Regions from separate parts of the Vallitalea maricola genome, predicted to be linked through region 3. Evidence: predicted binding sites of a transcription regulator. Region 3 holds the regulator's gene; each other region holds the start of a gene.
What was found. Region 3 encodes Rex, which represses fermentation and respiration genes when NADH is low (regulators of the CRP and FNR family bind a similar motif). Its sites were predicted from a motif close to ATTGTTAANTANTTAACAAT; they were not measured.
Positions count from the first base shown of each region.

Region 1 (2,282 bases), on a different contig from region 3:
CATATTCTTAGAATCGCTAACTTTTGCTTTTGTTTCAGGATCTTCAAATAATAATCTTGCTACTTTTCTACCTTTTACAATATGCTCTTTTACGATCTCTTCAGCATCTTCTGGTTGTACTTGAACATAGAATGTATTATCTGGCAATATTTTTACAACTGGACCTTTTTCACAGAAACCAAAACAACCAGTTTTTAGTACTTTAACCTCGTTGTCCATGTTGTTGATTTTTAGTTGTTCCTTTAGATTATCAACTATTTCCTCGGATTTTGCAGATATACATCCAGTACCTCCGCAAACCAATATATGCATTTTATAGTTAGACATCTTTTAAGCCTCCTAACTTTTTTTATTCAATAGTTTTATGAGTTACAGGGATTATTCCATCAATTAACTCGCCTTTTTTAATATGTTTTTCAATAACCTCTTTTGCTCTTTCTATTGTTACATCACCATATACAACTGGTTCGCTATTTGGCATAGTTAATTCAATTGTTGGTTCTGCATAACAATATCCCATACAACCAGTTTGTGTTACAACTACGTTGTTAATGCCTTCTTTTGCTAATTCATCAATTAGGAAATTCATTACTTCTCTAGCACCAGATGCAATACCACATGTAGCCATAGCAACTTTTATTTGTATTAAATTATCAATGTTTTCGCCTTTTTCTCTTAATTCTACATTTGATTGAACTTTTTCTTTGATTTTTTTAAGTTCATCAAAAGATTTAATCTTTGCCATTTTTTTTCCTCCTTTTTAAAATACAATTATTTGTATTCTGCAAGAATATCCTTGACCATATCTGGTGTTACACGACCATAGACTTTATCTTCAACCATAACAACTGGAGCAAGTCCACAAGCCCCTACACAACGGAGTGATTGTAGTGAAAATTTACCATCTGGTGTTGTTTCACCAACTTCAATTTTCAACTCTTTTTTTAATTCATTCAAAACATCTTCAGCACCTCTAACATAACAAGCTGTACCCATACATATTGAAATGTTAAATTCACCTTTCGGAGTCATTGTGAAATAAGAATAGAATGTAACTACTCCAAATACTTTTGCTGTTGATATTTTTAATTTTTTTCCTACAAATTTTTGAACTTCTTCTGGTAAATATCCAAAAATATCTTGTGCTTTATGTAAAACACGTATGAGTTCTCCTTTTGTAGTTGGCATTGCATCAATATACTGCTCCAATTCTTGGAACTTTTCATCTGTTAATGCTGAATTAGCTGCCATTTGCTTACCTCCTTATTATATAATGTAAATGATTAACAAATTATATTAATTTATTAATTATAAACCAAAGTTATATATTTAACACGAAAAGCTGCATTATTACCATTTTATGGGGTTAAATCATAAATATCATGTTTTTTCTACAAGTTTTACAAATAACCAAGTATTTTTCAATTAAAATAACAAAAGGGTACGGATATTTAACCTTATTTATTAAAGTATAATGCATAATAAACTTAAAAAGGAAAGTCTATTAAAATTCTCATGTTTAAATATGCAATAATGTGTTTAATTAATAACATTAGAAAATACATCAATCCAACACATTAGTATATATATAAATTGAACTAGAATTGTTACTATTACAACCATTAATGAATATTTATAAGCACTATGACTTTTACTTAATAATATTAATTATTATTAACAATTCACTTTATAAAATTAGTTCAAATTATTTTCTTATCTATTCATATTGTTTGAGTGCGTTAAATATTGATTCTATATTTTTTTCATTAACTTCTAATGAATTTTTTTTAATTCCAATATACCCTAATTCATGAGCATCTGAAGATTGTATAATATGATAGTCTTTGTATTTTTGTCTATAAGTATCTAAGTTAGAAAATCTAGAAATCTCGAGTATAGAAGTATTCAAATCGTCTGGTATAAATCCTATATTAGCTAATATACTATAACTAGGTCTATCAATGTGAGCAGGTATTGCTATTCCATTGTTATCATGTATCAAATTTATAACTTCATTTAATGACATTGCAACAGATGTTAGTAGAAGTTTATCCAGTTCTTTTATAATGTCATCATTCTCATCCAAAACATATTGATGTCCAAAAACAGTAGATTTATTCTTAATATAGGGTAATTTACTATATAATTTGCTTTGAACATTGTATACACTCTCAATGTCAGGGAACAACCCTACAACATGTATTTCTTCTTTTGTTTCTATCTCAATTCCTGGAACAACAATAATATCTTTCCCCTTAGCTATTTTAATTACTGCTTCGACA
Region 1 is NZ_BTPU01000035.1:103,717-105,998, reverse strand. Features, by position in the region: gene AACQ14_RS11820 (NADH-ubiquinone oxidoreductase-F iron-sulfur binding region domain-containing protein) at 1-327, opposite strand, end outside; gene AACQ14_RS11815 ((2Fe-2S) ferredoxin domain-containing protein) at 350-745, opposite strand; gene nuoE (NADH-quinone oxidoreductase subunit NuoE) at 772-1,251, opposite strand; gene AACQ14_RS11805 (PHP domain-containing protein) at 1,718-2,282, opposite strand, start outside.
Region 1: a site for Rex is predicted at 1,318-1,337, ahead of nuoE (NADH-quinone oxidoreductase subunit NuoE). Genes of this name have one in related genera too.

Region 2 (2,282 bases), on a different contig from region 3:
ATAAAAAGATTTTCAACATCTTCTTTAGATATTGTTTCAAATAGATTTTTGCAGTCTTCTATTCCTGTAACACTCACTGAACGATATCCATTTTTAGTAATGTCATCATCAATTCCTTTTAAAATACCACCTTCTAGAGGATATCTTTGACCATATGAGGAGGCTGATGAATCAAGGTATGAGTCTTCTAGGTCATTTAGTATTATTCCTTCTTCATGTAACCATGTATCAAGTTCTTCAAATGATAGAATAGCGTCAATATCTCCTGTTTCTTGGTAACCAAAAGCTTCACATCTTTTAGAAATACATGGTCCTACAAAAGTAATAAATGAATTTTGACCATATTTTTCTTTTAATAATATGCTATGGGCTATCATAGGGGATACTACAGGAAGCAGGTAGGGAAGTAATTCTGGATAGTAACGTTGTATCAATAAGTTCACTGAAGGACAACATGAAGTAATCAGGTTCTTCTTATCATTATGATTACACATATATTCCTTATAGAGATCACTTACGATTTCTGCACCTATTGCTGTTTCTTCTATTACTTCAAAACCAAGTGCTCTTAGAGCAGCTATAAGTTTTTTAGGTTTTTTATAAATACCACTATAAGAGGGTGCTAATGTAACAACCATTTTTTTAGTACTTTGTATAGAATTCTTTATAGCACTTAAATCACTTTTTATATTTCTGGCATTCTGTGGACAGACTACAAAACATTGTCCGCAACCGATACAATGGTCTTCCATGATCTGTGCTTGGTCATCAACTATTCTTATTGCTTTTACGTGGCAATTTCTTACGCACTTATAACAATTCTTACAATTAGCAGGTAAAAAATCCATTATCTTCATAATAAAACCTCCTTATTGTTGTGGTAACTTAGTCAAGATTTCGTTATTGAAAAATTCTTCAGTTGTAGTAGGACAGACTGAATATATTTTATCGTCTACTTTGACTGATACTGCTTCGGTGCATCTACCAAGACAAAAAGCACCTTTTATTTCAACTTTATCTTCTAAAGATTGATTTTTAACTAATTCTTGGAGCTTTGAAATGACTGAATAAGACCCTTTTAAATGGCATGCACTACCTATACAAATATTAATTGTTAACATTTTAACCACTCCTTTTAATATAATAATTATGTATTACCTATAAAATTTGTTAAATATATTAAATGAAATTTTTAGTTATTAATAGAAAGATGTATATATATATTTGTTGATTATATAATATTTTGGCATATAATTAATATGAGTTTTTTATCTAACTGTTTTTATATGCTAATACATAAGTCTATTTTATTAGGTTCATATATATATTAACAAAAATTAAAAAAAAGTCAATGATTTTGTTAATTTATTAACAAAAAATATTAACCAATTATAGCATTATTTTATTTTTAATATACAATACTATTGAAAAAAATTCATATTTTGTATAATATTATATCAATTAATAAAACTTTTATGGAGGAGATTTTATTGTTCAAGATTGAAAAAAAGGGTAAATCTCAAATGAAATCAATTAATAAGATTAAGATTTTCAAGATGATATTGAAAGATGGACCAATATCAAGAACTGACATAGAGAAGACATTAAAATTATCAGCACCTTCGGTTTCCAGAATTGTTGAAAATCTAATTAAGGAAGACTTAGTTATGGAAGTTGGTAAAGAAGATACTTATGTAGGGAGAAAGCCAATAAGTCTTATAGTTAATAAAAATGCCAGCTATATAATAGGTATCAATATTTCCAAGAGTAATATATATATATGCATCACTAATCTTAAGTCAGAGATCATCTATAAAGATATTTTAAGTATAGTAGCTATAAATAATGCAGATATTTTATTGGAAGAGTTAGATAAGCTAATAACGGCATCTATAAACAATGCGCAGATTAGTAAAGACAAGCTGTTGGGTATTGGTGTTGCATCAAGAGGTATATTAGATTATAAATCAGGCACCATATTAAAGCTTAAGAAAGGTATTGAAGATGTACCTATCAAGAGATTTTTAGAGGAAAGATATAATTGTGTAATAATGGTTGAAAATAATGTCAATACGGATTTAATTGGAGAATATCTGATTAATAATAAGCTAAGTAATAGTAAAAAGAGTCTGATATATATTTATTTAGGTGAAGGTGTTGGGGGTAGTATTATATGTAACAATCAATTGGTGAGAGGTAAAAATAATCTTGCTGGTAAGATTGGTCATATGATAATTCAATCTGATGGTGAAGAATGTTATTGCGGCAAAAAAGGTCATTTG
Region 2 is NZ_BTPU01000070.1:10,362-12,643, forward strand. Features, by position in the region: gene AACQ14_RS18465 ([Fe-Fe] hydrogenase large subunit C-terminal domain-containing protein) at 1-857, opposite strand, end outside; gene AACQ14_RS18470 ((2Fe-2S) ferredoxin domain-containing protein) at 870-1,121, opposite strand; gene AACQ14_RS18475 (ROK family transcriptional regulator) at 1,491-2,282, shown strand, end outside.
Region 2: a site for Rex is predicted at 1,357-1,376, ahead of AACQ14_RS18470 ((2Fe-2S) ferredoxin domain-containing protein). Genes of this name have one in related genera too.

Region 3 (2,282 bases):
GTTCTTTGCCAAACGAGAAGTAACCTATTTGTTCATACATAAGAATAAATTTCTTTGGGACAACATATATATGATAAAAGAACTTTTCTAAAGGGGATGATGACTTGAGTCGTAATGCAGGTTATATGAAAAAATTGAGAAAAGCTCGTGTGGAGAGAAAACAATGTATAAGGTGTGGTAAACCTCTATCACAAGAATCACTTATTAGAGGTGTTAAGCAATGTGAAAAATGTCTTGATTACCAACGTAAAAGAAAATTAGGACAAATAAGTTCTAAGGTCAATACTACTTATTTTTACAATAGACAATACAAAAAAGACGAGATAAAGAGAAAAGAGCTAGGGAATTATATGGTTGAGAATAAAATAACTATCAAGGATCTAGCAAAAGAATCCAATTTATCTCAAAGAACAATACAAAGAATATTATACACTGATGCAAACTATACAAAAAAAACTAAAGATGCTATTAATAAATATTTAGGAAAAGAATTTTTATAGATAATATATTAAGTTAATAGTAATATCAAGGTATTTATATTAAAAAATATATAATTAAACTTAACAATTAAAAAAGGGTATAGAATTAATTTTTTATATCCATTTTATATGTTGCAAGTAACATACAGCGTTTATGGAATACAAATATGTATGAAATTTAGGATATTAAAATTTTTTATAAGTATAATTTTCTAGAAAAAGCTGGTAAAATACCAGAGTTTTATGGTATAATTTATAAAATATAGATTGTATACAATAAACAATTGATTGTTTTTAACTATATTTACTAAATATAGGATTTGTGTTAATAATTTATACTATGATAATACATAAACAATAAGGGTTTATCAGCATTTGATTATTTGACATAGATTTAACAACCATATATAATTATTTGTATAAAAGTTCCAAAATAGTATCAAGGATTGGGGATTGATTATATGATACAAAAGAAAATATCAACAGCGGTAATTAAAAGATTACCAAAATACTACAGATACTTAGGAGACTTATTAGAAAACGATGTTGTAAGGATTTCCTCCAAAGAATTGAGTAACAGAATGGGTGTAACAGCTTCTCAAATAAGACAAGATTTAAATAATTTTGGCGGTTTTGGTCAGCAAGGTTACGGCTATAATGTTGAATATTTATATAACGCTATAGGTAAGATACTTGGTCTTGAGAATAAATATAATACAATTATTGTTGGAGCAGGAAACTTGGGTCAAGCACTTGCTAATTATACTAATTTTGATAAAAGAGGTTTTGAAGTTAAAGGATTATTTGATGTTAACCCGAGGCTTATCGGTATAACTGTAAGAGGCATTGAGATTAAGGATTTAGATGAAATGGGAAATTTCATAAAAGAAAATAGTATTGATTTGGCAATTTTAACATTACCTAAGCAAAAAGCACCAAAAGTTGCTAATGACTTAGTTAGTTATGGTATAAAAGGAATATGGAATTTTGCTCCTATTGACCTGAAATTATCCAATAAAAATGTTATAGTTGAAAATGTACATTTGTTGGATAGTCTTATGACTCTGTCATATAATATCAAAGAGAGAATATAAATAAGCGTCTGTAATTTATGTTTTTAAGAATGAATAACTATTCTTAGAGGTATTAGGTACTCATATATATGGGTACCTTTTAATTATATTGTGCTATAGAATATAAGAGTTTGTTACGATATAATTAATATAGAAAATTTTTATTATATTACTAAGTAGGTTTAAATTAAGTATATATAAATAATAAGGACGTGAAAGCATGTTTTTTTCAAAGCAAAAGATAGAGAAGCCAATTAATATAGAAAAAAAAGTACATATATTAACATTGGACAATAGATGGCATGAACTATTTAAAAATAATAGAAAACCAAAAAAAATAGTTGAACTTGAAAAAAAGCTTAATAAACTCCTTGGTGAACAAGGACAACTTACTAACGATTTGAAGGAATATACTTTACTTAAAAAGAAAATGATGGTTGATATAGTTGATAATATGAAAGAAGCCATAGAAGATGAAGATGATAAAGCAATAGGCGAAATGGAAAAAAGCAAGAAATATATCAATGACATAAAAGTTAAGATAGATAAGATGGAATCAAGAATGGAGAATATGCCAAGAGAAATTCAAACGACTAATAAAGAATTGTTAGAATATACAATGCAAGATTGTTATATGCGAATGTTTAATACTAAGAATGAATTAGATGAATTAAATGAATGGATTGAAAAAGTTAGGGCAGAATTAAAAGAAAAAGCTGTCAGACAAACA
Region 3 is NZ_BTPU01000007.1:26,404-28,685, forward strand. Features, by position in the region: gene AACQ14_RS02640 (helix-turn-helix domain-containing protein) at 105-500, shown strand; gene AACQ14_RS02645 (redox-sensing transcriptional repressor Rex) at 941-1,573, shown strand; gene AACQ14_RS02650 (coiled-coil domain-containing protein) at 1,773-2,282, shown strand, end outside.